DNA from 3 places in the Pantoea sp. B9002 genome. Region 3 is predicted to be linked to each of the others. Evidence: predicted binding sites of a transcription regulator. Region 3 holds the regulator's gene; each other region holds the start of a gene.
The links. Region 3 encodes PhoB, which activates phosphate uptake and scavenging genes when phosphate is short. Its sites were predicted from a motif close to CTGTCATAAAACTGNCNNAT; they were not measured.

Region 1 (5,231 bases), on a different contig from region 3:
TCAGCCATTGGTTCATGGCATTACCCCGAGGCGGGGTGGAGTAAAATCGGTGGTGTGCCGCTCTTTAGCGGATTTATGTATGCGGCGGTGGGGAGCTACATTATTCAGTGCTGGCGTCTGATGGATCTTAAAATCCGCCATCATCCACCGATTCTTCATGCCGTGCTGCTCTCGCTAGCGCTCTACGCGAATTTCTTTACCCATCACTATATCGGTGATTACCGCTGGTATATCGCAGCGGTGGCGTTGGGCTTATATGCACGCTCGGAAGTGATATTTACGCCCTACGATCGTCCATTCCGTATGCCGCTGCTGGTGGCGTTTATCCTGATCGGTTTCTTTATCTGGCTGGCAGAGAATCTGGGTACCTTTTTTGGCGTCTGGCAATATCCCAATCAGCTTGGCGCGTGGGCGACGGTGCATGTCGGCAAGTGGGGCGCATGGTCAATGTTGGTGATGATGACGTTTACCATCACGCTGTTTCTGAAAGATATAAAAAAACGCGTGCATATTGCGCAGTAAGTCATGTCGAGCCAATGCGCCTATTAATGAATTTTCCTCATAGGCGTAATGCTATTTCAGGCCATTATCTTCACAATCCCTTCCGCTAACATGGATGAATTCGAGCTCTCTGGAATTCAACATGGATCACGCTTCAACGCGCCCGCAATCCTTTACCGTCAAGTCGAGCGGTTTGCCGTTTATTCTCATTCTGAGTGCGTTGATGGCGATCACCTCGTTATCCACGGATATCTATCTGCCCGCCATGCCGATCATGGCGCGCGAGCTGCACGGCGATGCAGAACTCACCATCACTGGATTTCTCATCGGCTTCTGTATTGCCCAGCTGATTTGGGGGCCGCTGAGCGATCACTTTGGCCGTAAAGCGCCGCTGTTTGTTGGGCTGACGCTGTTTGTCATCGGCTCAGCGGGTTGTGCGCTCTCCACTGACATTACCCACATCGTGTTCTGGCGCGTATTCCAGGCGCTGGGCGCTTGTACCGGACCGATGCTGGCGCGCGCCATGATTCGCGATCTGTTTGCTCGCACGCGTGCCGCGCAGATGCTCTCGACGCTGATTGTGGTTATGGCGATTGCGCCGATTGCCGGGCCGCTGTTGGGCGGACAGATGATCCGCGTGACATCCTGGCATACCATCTTCTGGCTGCTGGCGGCTATCGGCGGCGTAATGCTGGTTCTGATCTGCTGGTTGCCGGAAACGTTGCCGCCGGAGAAACGGGTGAAAGCCTCGCTGCCTGGCGCGTTTCGCAACTATTTCGCGCTGCTGAAAAATCGCCATTTCATGCGTTTTACCCTGTGCGTCGCGGCCTATTACGTTGCGGCGTATGCCTTTATTACCGGCTCGCCTTTTGTCTACATCACTTACTTCGGCATCGATGCGCAGCATTATGGCTGGCTGTTTGCGGTCAACGTGGTGGGTTTAATGGCGGTGAGCATGGTGAACCGACGTTTAGTGCATTGCTATCCGCTTGAGTCGCTGCTGAAGTTTGCGGTGCTAACCGCCACCGTGGCGGCGCTGATCCTCGCGCTCTGCACCAAATTGCAGCTCGGCGGCATCGTGATGATCATCCTCTCGGTGTTCGTGTTCTTCTCGATGAACGGCATCATCGCGGCCACCTCGACGGCGGCGGCGATGGATGCGGTGCCGAATATGGCGGGTTCCGCCTCGGCGCTGATTGGCTCGCTGCAATACGGCAGCGGCATCATCTCGTCGTTATTGCTGGCGCTGTTAAGCGACGGCACGCCGTGGACCATGGGCTGGATTATCGCGCTGTTTACCGTGGTGAGCGCGGTGATGGCGATCACCGCCGCCAAGGCAAAGTCGCAAGCTTAAATGTTCTGGTCGAAGAACGGATCGAGTTGGCTCATCGCTTCATCGACATAACGCGGCACCCAGTAGGTTTCGATATGGGTTGCGCCTGCGATGAGATAGAGCGTTTTGTTGGCGGTTCCGCTGGCTTTGCTAAAAGCGCTTTGCGTCATGTAGAGCGAATCGGCTTTGCTGCCCGCCATCATCAGCAGCGGCTGGTTGATCAGCTCCATGTTGCTTTGCGCATCAAAGCGCATCAACTCCAGCAGGCTGCTGGTGGTGTAGCGGAAGGTTGAGTTCGGATGGGCGTGGGTTTTCCAGTAATAGGCGTAACCCTGGCGATAAAGATCGAACGGCAGTTTGGCGATCTGCTCATCGGTCAGATTGGCGTCGCCGGAGTAGCTGACTTCACCGCCCGCGGCTTCTTTGCTGCGCGCCTCGGTGGCGGCACGCAAACGATCCTGAATGGTGGCGATCTGTGAATCCTGATAGCCGTTGCGGCGCACGCGCCCGGAATCGAACATGCTCAGGGTTGCCAGCGCTTTAAACCGCTTATCCGTCTGGGCCGCTTTCAGCGAGTAACCGCCGCCGCCGCAGATGCCGAGCAGACCGATGCGCTCAGCATCAACGCCGGGATAGCGGCTGAGGTAATCGGCCATGCCGTGGATATCTTCGATGCGGTTAGCCGGGATATCCACGCTGCGTGGCATGCCACCGCTGGCGCCCTGATAAGCGGCATCGGCGGTGATGGTGATGTAACCGTGTTCGGCCAGTCGCTGTGCGTACAAACCAGCCACTTGCTCCTTCACGCCGCCGTTAGGATGGGCGATAACGATGGCGGGATATTTTTTTGCCGGGTCGTAATGGGCGGGCGTGTAAACGTTGGCGGCGATTTGCAGGCCGTGCAGATCATACTTCACGGGATGGATGTTGACCTTGCCCGCCACGTTTTGCGTAATCGCGCCGTCATAAACCAGCGTGAAAGGGTTTTGGCGGTAATCAGCGGCCTGCGCGCTGACGGAGATTGCGGTGAACAGCAGGGCAGGAATAGCAGTGAGTTTCATCTTTGCTCCCGGAGAAATGTCGCGGCCTGAAAGGGGCGCGCGTAATGGATATTGTCGGGAGAGCTTAAGGCGCACGGGCTGACAGCATCATGACCAGAACATAACAACCTTGTCAGTTACACCTGCGCGTAAGCTGACAGCGCTGTCAGCAAAGTGTCAGCTTGCTGTTGGTGAGCGGCGCGCAACATAACGTTCAACGTTGTAAATAAAGGAATCCCCAGCTATGCGCTTATTGTTGGTTGAAGACGAAGAGAAAACCTCCACTTACCTGAGTCGCGCGCTGGGTGAATCGGGGTTTACCGTGGATGTCTCAGCCGACGGCGCGGAAGGGCTGCACTTTGCACTCGAGTTTGATTACGACGCGGTGATCCTCGACGTGATGTTGCCGGGCATTGACGGTTATCGCGTGCTGGAAGGGATTCGCAGCAGCAAACAAACGCCGGTGCTGATGCTGTCGGCGCGCGGTTCGGTGGATGAGCGGGTAAAAGGACTGCGGCTCGGTGCGGATGATTACTTGCCCAAGCCTTTTTCGCTGATTGAGCTGGTGGCGCGCATCCAGGCGCTGGTGCGGCGTCGCGCCACCGACGGTGCCGACATCACCCAACTGCAAATCCACGATCTGCATCTCGATCTGCTGGCGCGCCGGGTATTCCGCCAAGGCAATCGGCTGGAGCTGACCGCCAAAGAGTTCGCGCTGCTCAGTTTGCTGGCGCGGCATCAGGGCGAAATTCTGTCGAAGATGATGATCGCTGAACAGGTGTGGGACATGAATTTCGACAGCGACGCCAACGTGGTGGAAGTGGCGATTAAACGCTTACGCGGCAAAATCGACGCGCCTTTCGCGGTCAAACTGCTGCATACCGTGCGCGGCATGGGCTACGTGCTGGAAGTGCGGGAGGATCAGCATGTTTAAAGGTTCGATCTCGGCGCGGCTGGCGCTGATGTTTGTTGTCAGCATGGTACTGATTGTCTCGACGATTGGCCTGCTGCTGCGCAGTTCGCTGCATGATTCGCTGCAAAAGCAGATGCACAACGAGCTGCAGTTTCGTGCATCGCTGATGAGTCCGTGGATCAGCGCGCGCAGCTCGCCTGAAGGCTGGTCGGCGCTGGCCAGCAAGTTCACCGACTTAACCAGCGCGGAAGGTGAACGCGTGCGGTACTGGATTTTGAGTGACGATGCGCGTTTCAGCGTTGGCGGTGCGCCGCCGCTCGGCGTGCGCTGGGATGCCTTGCAGGAAGGCTTCAATAAAGTGCCGGGCGCGACCGATGAGGCCTGCTCGCTGTTCCTGCTGGTGAAAACCATTGCCGCGCACGGCGAGCGGCCCGCGCTGCGCTATGTGGTGGCCATCGACTCCACGCCTTACATGGGCACGCTGGATGCCTTCACGCGCACGCTACTGATTATCGCGTTGGTTGGCGTGTTTATTGTGGCGCTGCTTGGTTATGCCATTTCACGCATTGGCCTGCGTCCGGTGGGCGCGCTAAGCCAGCAGGCGCAGCACTTGGTGCCGGGCGATCACGCCCAGCGCCTCAACACCGATACTTTGCCGGATGAGCTGCAGCCGCTGGCCTCCTCATTTAACGGCGTGCTGGAGAGGCAAGCGGTCGCGTGGCGGCAGCTGGAGAGTTTCAATGCGGATGTCGCGCACGAGCTGCGCACGCCGCTGACCAATTTGATCGGTCAGACGCAGCTGGGCTTAGCGCGCCGCCGCTCGCCAGCCGAGCTGGAGGATTTACTCGGCTCCAATCTGGAAGAACTGGAACGCATGACCTCCATCGTCAACGACATGCTGTTTCTGTCGCACGCGCATGCGGGGGAACACGCTTCCCAGCTGACGCGCGTTTCGCTGCGCGCCGAGACCGCTAAAACCGCTGAATACGTGGAACCCAGTTTCGCCGAAAAGCAGCTGCGACTGCAGATTGACGGCGATGCACAGGTGCACATCGACCGGCGCTTATTCCATCGCTCGCTGGCGAATCTGCTGGAGAACAGTGCGCGTCATGCCGCGCCGCACAGCACCATTACCGTCACGCTGAGTGAATCCACCACGCAGGCGAGGGTGGCGGTTGCGAATCACGGCGATGCCATCGCGCCCGAGCATCTGCATCGCCTTTTTGAACGCTTTTACCGCGTGGACGCATCGCGCGCCAAAAGCGACACCCATCATGGGCTGGGATTATCGATTGTGCGCGCGGTGGCCATCATGCATCGCGGTGACGTGTTCGCGCGCAGTGAAAGTGGAATTAACACGTTTGGGCTGACCTTTGCCTTAACGCCGGAACCTAAACCGCTGTCTGCCGCGCCCGTCGCCGCGCTGAAACCTGACAACATTGTC
Region 2 (5,231 bases), on a different contig from region 3:
CAACCGCGTGGCCGATCGCCTGCACGTCATGCAGCCCGTGAACACAGGAGCAGAAGCATGATCGTCAATAACGTCCAACTGGTGCTGGAAAACGAAGTGGTCAGTGGCTCGCTGGAAATCCGCGACGGCCGCATCGCCAGTTTTAGCGACAGCGCCAGCCAGTTACCGGGCGCGCTGGATGGCGAAAACGCCTTTCTGCTGCCGGGGTTGGTGGAGCTGCATACCGACAATCTCGACAAGTTCTTCACGCCGCGCCCGAAAGTGGATTGGCCGGCACATTCGGCGATGAGCAGCCACGATGCGCTGATGGTCGCCAGCGGCATCACCACGGTGCTGGATGCAATTGGCGTCGGTGACGTGCGCGACGGCGGACATCGCATCGAAAACCTCACTAAGATGATCGACGCGATTCAGGACAGCAATCGCAAAGGCATTAACCGCGCCGATCACCATTTGCATCTGCGCTGCGAGCTGCCGCATCACACCACGCTGCCGCTATTTGAAAAGCTGATGAGCACGCCGGAGTTGTCATTGGTGTCGCTAATGGATCACTCGCCGGGCCAGCGCCAGTACACCTCGCTGGCGATGTATCGCACCTATTTCCAGGGCAAATATCACCTCAGCGATGGGCAGATGGATCAGTTTGAGCGTGAACAGTTGGCGCTGGCGGCTGAGTTTTCAACGCCAAATCGCAACGCCATCGCTGGCCTATGCCGTTCACGCGGTATTCCCATCGCCAGCCACGATGACGCCACGGCGGCGCACGTCGCCGAATCCCATGATGTTGGCAGCGCCATCGCCGAATTCCCCACCACGCTGGAGGCGGCTCGCGCATCACGTGACTGCGGCATGCAGGTGCTGATGGGCGCGCCCAACATCGTGCGCGGTGGCTCGCACTCCGGCAACGTGGCGGCGGCGGAACTCGCCAGCCACGGCCTGCTGGATATTCTCTCCTCCGACTATTATCCCGCCAGCTTGCTCGATGCGGTGTTCCGGCTGGTGGCCGATGAGCGCAACACGCTGACGCTGCCGCAGGCGGCTGCGCTGGTGACCAGTAATCCGGCGCGGGCGATTGGTCTGCACGATCGCGGACGCATCGCCGAAGGGCTGCGTGCCGATCTGGTGCTGGCGCATACCGAACATGGTCATTCGCACATTCGTCACGTCTGGTCGCAAGGCAAGCTGGTGTTCTGATGGCGCGCCTGATCTGGCTTACCGGGCCTTCGGGCTCGGGAAAAGACAGCCTGCTGAACGCGCTGCGCGAAGCGCCGCCGGAGAATCTGCTGATCGCCCATCGCTACATTACGCGCGCCGCCGATGCGGGCGGCGAGAACCATGTGGCGCTGAGCGAGGCGGAGTTCCGACGGCGTGAGGCGCTGGGTTTGTTCGCCGTCAGCTGGCAGGCGCACGGCATGTACTACGGGCTGGGCGAGGAGATCGATCTGTGGCTGGCGCGCGGGCTGAACGTGCTGGTTAACGGTTCACGTCTGCATCTGCCGATTGTTCAGCAGCATTACGGCACGCAGCTGCTGCCGCTGGTGTTGCAGGTTTCTCCGGCGGTGCTGGAGACGCGATTGCGGCAGCGCGGGCGCGAAGATGAGGCGGGCATCGCCAAACGGCTGGCGCGCGCCGCCGAACCGCTGCCCGCGTATTGTTACGCGTTGAATAATGATGGCGCGTTGAGCAGTACGCTTGAAGAGCTGCGACGTTTGCTGGGTGCGCGATAAATCGCGCCGCTACGGATACGTGCGTTTTGTGTGTCCCGTTCTCACCATTCGTAGCGGCGCAATTTATTGCGCAATGTTCGGAGTGTACGTTTTGTATGTGCCATTCGCACCATTCGTAGCGGCGCAATTTATTGCGCAATGTCCGGATGGGCAGGGTGTTGAAATATGAGTCGTGGCATCAGAACACGCTGTCACCGTTTAATCATTTTACTGTCATCAAGCTTTCATCCGTTTTGCCCGTAATAGCGTGCAATCAACACCTCAGAAGAGATGGAGTGCAACATGGCACAGGCATTACTGAAAACCGTCGTCGACAATCCATTCCCGCCGATTATCGGGCAGGGCAACAAGGTGCTGTCGGTGCAGGGATTGTGCAAAGCGTACGGCGCCAACCAGGTGCTGGATAACGTCAGCTTCGATCTGCATGCGGGCGAGCTGGTAGCGGTGATTGGCCGCTCAGGCGCAGGCAAATCGACACTGTTACACATGCTCAACGGCACCATCAGCGCTTCGCAGGGCGCGATCCTCAGCAATCGCCACGGCGAAGTGGATCGCGATGTGGTGACGCTAAATAGCCGCCAGATGCGCGAGTGGCGCAGCGAATGCGGCATGATTTTCCAGGACTTCTGTCTGGTGCCGCGCCTCGACGTACTGACCAACGTGCTGCTCGGGCGTTTAAGCCAGACCTCGACATTGAAATCCTTCTTCAAAGTCTTCTCCGAAACCGACCGCGCCCGCGCTATCGAACTGCTGCAGTGGATGAACATGCTGCCGCAGGCGCTGCAGCGTGCGGAAAACCTCTCCGGCGGCCAGATGCAGCGCGTGGCGATTTGCCGGGCGCTGATGCAGAACCCGCGCATCCTGCTGGCGGACGAACCGGTGGCGTCACTCGATCCGAAAAACACCAAGCGCATCATGGACGTGCTGCGCCAGGTGAGCGAGCAGGGCATCAGCGTGATGGTGAACCTGCACTCGATTGAATTGGTAAAAAGCTACTGCAGCCGCGTCATCGGTATTCAGCGCGGCAAAGTGCTGTTTGATGGACATCCTTCCCAGTTGACCGACGGCCTGATGCATGAGCTGTACGGCGACGAAATTAACCAGCTCCACTAACTCCCACGGCAAGAGAAAACCTAAGAATGAAACTGACTTCTTTAGCTTTACTGACTATTGCGATGGCATTTGGCGCAAACGCAGCGGATGCACCAAAAGAGTTGAACCTCGGGATTCTTGGCGGCCAGAACGCCACGCAGCAGATTGGTGATAACCAATGCGTGAAAGATTTCTTCGATAAAGAGCTGCAGGTGGATACCAAACTGCGCAACTCGTCTGACTATTCAGGCGTGATTCAGGGCTTGCTGGGTAACAAAATCGACCTGGTGCTGAGCATGTCGCCAGCCTCTTTTGCCTCGGTTTACCTGCAGAACCCGAAAGCGGTGGATGTGGTGGGCATCGTGGTGGACGACAAAGACGGTTCGCAGGGTTATCACTCGGTGGTGATCGTTAAAGCCGACAGCCCGTACAAAAAGCTGGAAGACCTGAAAGGCAAATCGTTTGGCATGGCCGATCCGGATTCCACTTCCGGGTTCCTGATGCCGAACCAGGCGTTCAAGAAAGAGTTTGGCGGCACGGTTGACGATAAGTACAACAACACCTTCTCCAGCGTCACCTTCTCCGGCGGCCACGAGCAGGACATCCTCGGCGTGCTGAACGGCCAGTTCGAAGGCGCGGTGACCTGGACGTCGCTGATTGGCGACCGCGAAACCGGTTATACCTCCGGTGCCTTTGGTCGTTTGATTCGTATGGATCATCCGGACCTGATGAAGCAAATCCGCATCATCTGGCAGTCGCCGCTGATCCCGAACGGCCCGATTCTGGTCAGCAACAATCTGCCCGCTGACTTCAAAGCGAAAGTGGTGGCAACCATCAAGAAACTGGATAAAGAAGATCACGGCTGCTTTGTTAAAGCGGTTGGTGGCACCCAGCACATCGGCCCGGCTACCGTGGCGGATTACCAGAATATCATCGATATGAAGCGTGATTTGATGAAGGGTACGCGCGGTTAATTTTGGTGGGGTGCTTGCTGTCCCCCTCCTCGATCCGTGCTCGCTGTCCCCCTCCTCGGTCCTCCCCCACAAGTGTGGGAGGAAGATGGTGCAAAATGCAACGCTGAAGTCGCATGTGGCAGCATCTCCTTCCCCCACTTGTGGGGGAAGGCCGGGATGGGGGACAGCGAGCACCCTCCAGCACGCACCCTCCAGCATACATCCTCCCAACCAACAGGAATCCCCCCTTGACCGATTTCGAACACTACTACCAACGCATCCGCCGCCAGCAAAAGCGCGACTCGCTGCTGTGGTCGCTGCTGTTGCTGGCGCTCTATCTGGCCGCGGGCAAGATGGCGGAATTTAACCTGCTTACCGTCTGGCAGTCGCTGCCACACTTTTTCGACTACATCGGCGAAACTTTGCCGGTGCTGCATCTCTCGCTGCTGTTTGCCGATGGCAAAACCGAAGGTTCGCTGGCCTATTGGGGCTATCGTTTGCACTTCCAGCTGCCGCTGATTTGGGAAACCTTACAGCTGGCGCTGTCGTCCACCATCGTGGCGGTGGCCGTGGCGGGCGTGCTGGCGTTCTTCGCCGCCGACAACACCCAAACGCCGCGCAGCCTGCGTATGGCGATCCGCGCGTTTGTCGCCTTTCTGCGCACCATGCCCGAACTGGCGTGGGCGGTGATGTTCGTGATGGCGTTCGGTATCGGAGCCATTCCCGGCTTCCTCGCGCTGGCGCTGCACACCGTCGGCAGCCTGACCAAACTGTTTTACGAAGCGATTGAGAGCGCCTCGGATAAACCGGTGCGCGGCCTCGCGGCGTGCGGTGCCAGCAAACTGCAGCGCATGCGCTTTGCCTTCTGGCCGCAGGTTAAACCGACGTTTCTTTCCTACAGCTTTATGCGTCTGGAGATCAACTTCCGTTCCTCCACCATCCTCGGATTGGTGGGCGCGGGCGGTATCGGGCAAGAGCTGATGACCAATATCAAACTCGATCGATACGATCAGGTCAGCATCACGCTGTTGCTGATCATTGTGGTGGTGTCGCTGCTGGACACGCTGTCCGGCTGGCTGCGTCGCCGCGTAGTGGAAGGAGACGCAGCATGATCGCTTTAGCGCCGGATGTCGCCAAACTCAAGCAGGAGCATGCCGCCCTGTTTGCCGCGCAGCACCGCTATCTGCGCCGCGTCGCGCTGGTGGCGCTGGCCATCGCGCTCTATTACCTGTTCTTTTTCGAGTTTTTTGGCATTGAGTGGAGCCGTTTTCTCATCGGCTGCCAGCAGCTCAGCCGCTATTTCCTGCGCATGTTTGTCTGGCAGGATTTCCTCAACTGGCCGTTTGGTTATTACTTCACGCAGGTCGGTATTACGCTGGCGATTGTGTTTTCCGGCACGCTGACCGCTTCACTGATCGCCTTGCCGGTCTCGTTCCTGGCGGCGCGCAACGTAATGCAC
Region 3 (5,231 bases):
CGGCTTCGCGGGTGCGGAATTCCTGCTGCTGCGCCAGCTGTTGTTGTAAACGTTCACTTACCTGCTGTTGCTGGCTCAGCGCGGTTTGGCTGCTTTGCAGCGCCTGTTGCTGCTGCAGATGCAGCCGCTGCTGTTCATCCAGTTGCTGCGAGGTGGTGGTGATCTGTTGATCGAGCGGGATAACCTGCTCGGTGAGCAGCGTTTCAAGCTGCTGCTGTTGCTGTAACGCCTGCTCGCGCGCCTGCTGTGCGGCCTGATATTGGTTTTCGCCCTGTTGCAGCGCGGTTTTGGCTTGCAGCAGTTGCGCCTGCAGCTGCTGCGATTGCTGTTCCAGCGTACCGAGATCGCCCTGCAACTGTTCGCGCTGCTGCAACTTCTCGCGCAGTTTTTCTGCCGGTTCGGCGCGCGCCAGCCGCTGACGATCGCCATCCGCCTGCTGCCAGGCTTGTTGCGCGGCAAGCAGCGTCTGTTCGGCCTGCTGCTGTTCCTGCGTTAGCTGTTGCTGCTGCACCAGCCATTGCTGCTGATGCTGCGCCAGCGTCAGCTGTTCGCTGAGAATTTTCTCCTGCGCACCAAGTTCCGCCAGCTGCTGCGTCAGCTCTGCGCGGCGCGCTTCATCGAGCAGCGACATGCCACCGGCGCGGGCGCGCAGCGTATCCAGCTCGCTGCGCGCGGTGCGCCAGCGTTCGTAGATCTGCACCGAGATTTGTCCGTAGATCTCGGTGCCGGTCAGCTCTTCCAGCAGCTCGGCGCGTTCGCCGGGTTTGGCATTCAGAAAGGCGGCAAACTGGCCTTGTGACAGCATCATCGAGCGGGTAAAGCGGGCGAAATCGAGTCCCGAGAGGGTTTCAATCGCTTTCAGCTTGTCGCTAACTTTATCGGCGATGATCTGATTATCCGCGACGCGCGCCAGCTCGACGCGCGGTGCTTGTAGCTTGCCGTCGGCCTGACCACGCGCGCGGTTCTGGCTCCAGAAGGCGCGCCAGGCTTCGCCTTTGATCTCAAACTCCACTTCCGCCAGACACTCGGCGGTATCGCGGGTGATCAGCTCATTCTGGGTTTGCGACAGCGTGCCGAGGCGCGGCGTCTGGTGATAGAGCGCCAGACAAATAGCATCGAGTAAGGTGGTTTTGCCCGCGCCGGTGGCGCCGGTAATGGCAAACAAGCCGTTGCTGGCAAAGGGCTCACGACGGAAATCGATAAACCATTCCCCACGCAGCGCATTGAGGTTTTTAAAACGTAGCGTCAAAATTTTCATGCGGATGGATTCTCCAGCGCGGCAAGCTGGGTGCGGAACAGCTGCGTTAACTGCTCGGCTTGCTCGGCATCCAGCTGATCTTCCTGCGCCAGTCGGCGGGCAAACACTTCTTCCACTTTTAATTCGCTTAGAGTTTCGTTCTCCAGCCGTTCGAGGCTGCGCTGGCGCTGTTCACGACTGCGGCGCACCAGCAGCACTTCGACCGGCAGGTTTTCGGTGAGCGCTTCAATGCGGCGTTGCAGATCGCTGAGGTATTCCTGCGTGGTGATCTCAATATCCAGCCAGGTTGGCTGCTCGCTGGCACTTTCGCTGAACTGCGCCAGCTGATGTTCAATCTCCGCCATCGAGCCTTTCAGCATCTGCATCGGCTGGAAGTGCGGAATGGTCAGCGGCGTAACGGTTTCGAGCGTGGCGCTGAATTCCAGCAGGAAGACGCTTTTCTCGCGGCCAAGCTCATCAAAACTGAGCGGAATCGGCGAGCCGCTGTAACGAATGTGCTCGCTGTTGGCGATGCGCTGGGCGCGATGGATGTGACCGAGCGCGATGTAATCGGCGGGCGGAAACGCCTGCGCCGGGAAGGCATCCAGCGTGCCGATATAGATGTCGCGCACCGAATCGCTTTTAGTCACGCCAACGGTGGTGAGATGGCCGGTGGCGATGATCGGCAGCGTGTTTTGCTGCGCATCGCGCTGCGCCTGCGCGGCAGCAAAACAGTGCTGATAATGCTGTTCGATCGCCTCCAGCAGCGAGATCTGCTTCTCGCGGCCGGATTGTCCGGCCTGGCTGCGCAGAATGTCGCGCGGACGCAGATAAGGAATGGCGCACAGCAGCGCACCCGGCGCGCCATCGCGCTGCTTCAGGGTTAATACCTGCTGTTCGCCCTGCGGCGTGGCGCTGGTGATTACCTGCGTATTCAGGCAGGCCAGCAGCTCGCGCGATTCATTCAGCGTCGCCACCGAGTCGTGATTGCCCGCCAGCACCACCAATTGGCAGCCGCTTGGCTGCAGCGCCACCACAAAACGGTTAAACATTTCACGCGCGTAGCTCGGCGGCGAACCGGTATCAAACAGGTCGCCTGCGATAATCAGCGCATCCACCTGATGCTGCACAATCTGATCCAGCAGCCAGTCGAGAAACGCCTGATGTTCCCGTGCGCGACTTTTGCTGTAAAAGAACTGACCGAGATGCCAGTCAGCGGTGTGAATGATGCGCATGTTTGCTCCGTGCTCTGTTTAGCGAAGGCGAATTATAACCACTTAAGATCACAAAGAAAAAAAGCAGATTTTTATTGTCACATTTCTGTTTTTTATCTATCTATCTTAGGGCGGTGTTTTCATAAAAGTGTCACAAAACTGACGCATAATGGCGCCGCAAATCCCAGTGACACGGTGTCACACTAGCAGGAGTTACAATGGCTAAGCGCATTTTGGTTGTGGAAGACGAAGCTCCCATCCGTGAAATGTTATGTTTCGTGCTGGAACAGAATGATTACCAGCCTATTGAGGCGGAAGATTATGACAGCGCGATTGGTAAGCTGATCGAACCCTGGCCTGATTTGATTCTGCTGGACTGGATGTTGCCCGGCGGCAGCGGGATTCAGTTTATTAAGCATTTGAAGCGTGAAGCCATGACGCGCGACATCCCGGTGATGATGCTGACGGCGCGCGGTGAAGAGGAGGATCGCGTGCGCGGTCTGGAAGTGGGCGCGGATGATTACATCACCAAGCCATTCTCACCGAAAGAGCTGATGGCGCGCATCAAAGCGGTGATGCGCCGTATTTCACCGATGGCGGTGGAAGAGGTGATTGAGATGCAGGGCCTGAGCCTGGATCCTTCCTCACATCGCGTGATGTCGGAAACCACGCCGCTGGAGATGGGGCCGACCGAGTACAAACTGCTGCACTTCTTTATGACGCACCCGGAACGCGTGTACAGCCGCGAGCAGCTGCTGAACCACGTTTGGGGCACCAATGTGTATGTCGAAGATCGCACCGTCGATGTGCATATTCGCCGTTTACGTAAAGCGCTGGAATTGACCGGCCACGATCGCATGGTTCAAACCGTGCGCGGAACAGGGTATCGTTTCTCTGCCCGCTACTAAACGTAAACGGAGTTTTTACCGTGCTGGAACGACTCTCCTGGAAGAGATTGTTGACCGAGCTGGCGCTGGTCTGTTTACCTGCGCTGGTGTTGGGTCTGTTGTTCGGATATCTGCCGTGGCTGCTGCTGATTGCGGTGACCGGCGTGATGTTCTGGCACTTCAGAAATCTGATGCGTCTGTCGCACTGGCTGTGGGTCGATCGTTCAATGACGCCGCCCACCGGACGCGGCAGCTGGGAACCGCTGTTTTACGGCCTGTATCAGATGCAGTTGCGCAACCGGCGTCGCCGCCGCGAGCTGGGCAATCTGATCAAACGTTTCCGCAGCGGGGCAGAATCGCTGCCGGATGCGGTGGTGCTGACCACCGAAGAGGGCACCATTTTCTGGTGCAACGGTTTGGCGCAGCAGCATCTTGGCTTGCGCTGGCCGGAAGATAACGGTCAGAACATCCTCAATTTACTGCGTTATCCTGAATTTTCCCGCTATATCCGCCAGCGCAAATTCGATATGCCGCTGACGCAGATCCTCAATAATCAGCATCATATGGAATTCCGCGTGATGCCTTACAGCGAAGGTCAGTGGCTGATGGTGGCGCGTGATGTCACCCAGATGCACCAGCTGGAAGGCGCGCGACGCAACTTCTTTGCCAACGTCAGTCATGAACTGCGCACGCCGTTAACGGTGTTGCAGGGTTATCTGGAAATGATGGATGACTCGGTGATGAACGAGCGCACGCGCAGCAAGGCGTTGCATACCATGCAAGAGCAGACGCGCCGCATGGACAGCCTGGTAAAGCAGCTGCTGACCTTGTCGCGTATCGAAGCGGCGCCAGCCATCGATCTTAAAGAGACGGTGGATGTGCCGGGCATGCTGATGCTGTTGCAGCGTGAAGCGGAAACGCTGAGTCAGGGACGTCACACCATCCATTTTCATACCGATCCGCATCTGAAAGTGTTCGGCAATGATGAGCAGCTGCGTAGCGCCATTTCCAACCTGGTTTACAACGCGGTAAATCACACGCCGGATGGCACACGCATCGACATCAGCTGGCTGCGCACCAAACAAGGCGCGCAGTTTAAGGTGTGCGATGACGGGCCGGGCATCAGCGAGCAGCATCTGCCACGCCTCACTGAGCGTTTCTACCGCGTGGATAAAGCACGTTCGCGCGCCACCGGCGGCAGCGGATTGGGGCTGGCGATCGTGAAGCACGCGCTGGGCCATCACAACGCACGGCTGGAGATCACCAGCGTGCCGCATCAGGAAACCTGTTTCAGCTTCCTGCTGCCACCGCGCTTGATTGTGGCTAGCGCTCTTGAAGAGCGTGTTAATTAAAGCCGTAGGGTCGCCATTCATGGCGTAATGCCGATCAGTTAAGCGCCGTATCAAATCATCGCACATTCCGTAGCGGCGCGATTTATCGCGCAATGAATTGCGCCGCTACAATGTGTGCTCTCGGTAATTTAGGGTTTTCATGTCTTAACTGACAAGCATTACGTCATTCATGGCGACCAATTCCCGCCTCATTAACAACCTATACGCAATGTATTGCGCGATAAATCACGCCGCTCCAGAATAGGCGTCTTACTGAATTGCGGAATCGCCAATGAAATCGCTGTTGATCTCCTTCTTGCTGCTCTGCTCTGCTTTGGCACACGGCCAACAAACCATGCTAACCGGCAATCTGAGCAGCGTTGGATCGGATACGCTGGGTTATCTGATGACCTTGTGGGGCGAGGATTTCAGCCGCCAGTCGCCGGGCGTGAACGTTCAGGTGCAGGCGGCGGGATCTTCTACTGCGCCGACCGCGCTGGCGGCGGGTGCTGCCCAGCTGGGCGCGATGAGCCGCCCGATGCAGATCGACGAACGTCAACTC

Region 1: a site for PhoB is predicted at 3,038-3,057, ahead of HX773_RS12055 (heavy metal response regulator transcription factor). Genes of this name have one in related genera too.
Region 2: a site for PhoB is predicted at 1,938-1,957, ahead of phnC (phosphonate ABC transporter ATP-binding protein). Genes of this name have one in related genera too.

The regions. Positions count from the first base shown of each region.
Region 1 covers NZ_JACAPA010000020.1:25,097-30,327, forward strand. Annotated here, with positions in the region: gene HX773_RS12040 (DUF817 domain-containing protein) at 1-522, shown strand, start outside; gene HX773_RS12045 (multidrug effflux MFS transporter) at 644-1,855, shown strand; gene HX773_RS12050 (alpha/beta hydrolase) at 1,852-2,895, opposite strand; gene HX773_RS12055 (heavy metal response regulator transcription factor) at 3,119-3,808, shown strand; gene HX773_RS12060 (heavy metal sensor histidine kinase) at 3,801-5,231, shown strand, end outside.
Region 2 covers NZ_JACAPA010000041.1:21,268-26,498, reverse strand. Annotated here, with positions in the region: gene phnL (phosphonate C-P lyase system protein PhnL) at 1-61, shown strand, start outside; gene phnM (alpha-D-ribose 1-methylphosphonate 5-triphosphate diphosphatase) at 58-1,194, shown strand; gene phnN (ribose 1,5-bisphosphokinase) at 1,194-1,727, shown strand; gene phnC (phosphonate ABC transporter ATP-binding protein) at 2,010-2,840, shown strand; gene phnD (phosphonate ABC transporter substrate-binding protein) at 2,867-3,793, shown strand; gene phnE (phosphonate ABC transporter, permease protein PhnE) at 4,021-4,884, shown strand; gene phnE (phosphonate ABC transporter, permease protein PhnE) at 4,881-5,231, shown strand, end outside.
Region 3 covers NZ_JACAPA010000011.1:62,263-67,493, forward strand. Annotated here, with positions in the region: gene HX773_RS08915 (AAA family ATPase) at 1-1,258, opposite strand, end outside; gene sbcD (exonuclease subunit SbcD) at 1,255-2,472, opposite strand; gene phoB (phosphate response regulator transcription factor PhoB) at 2,670-3,359, shown strand; gene phoR (phosphate regulon sensor histidine kinase PhoR) at 3,380-4,690, shown strand; gene HX773_RS08935 (PstS family phosphate ABC transporter substrate-binding protein) at 4,962-5,231, shown strand, end outside.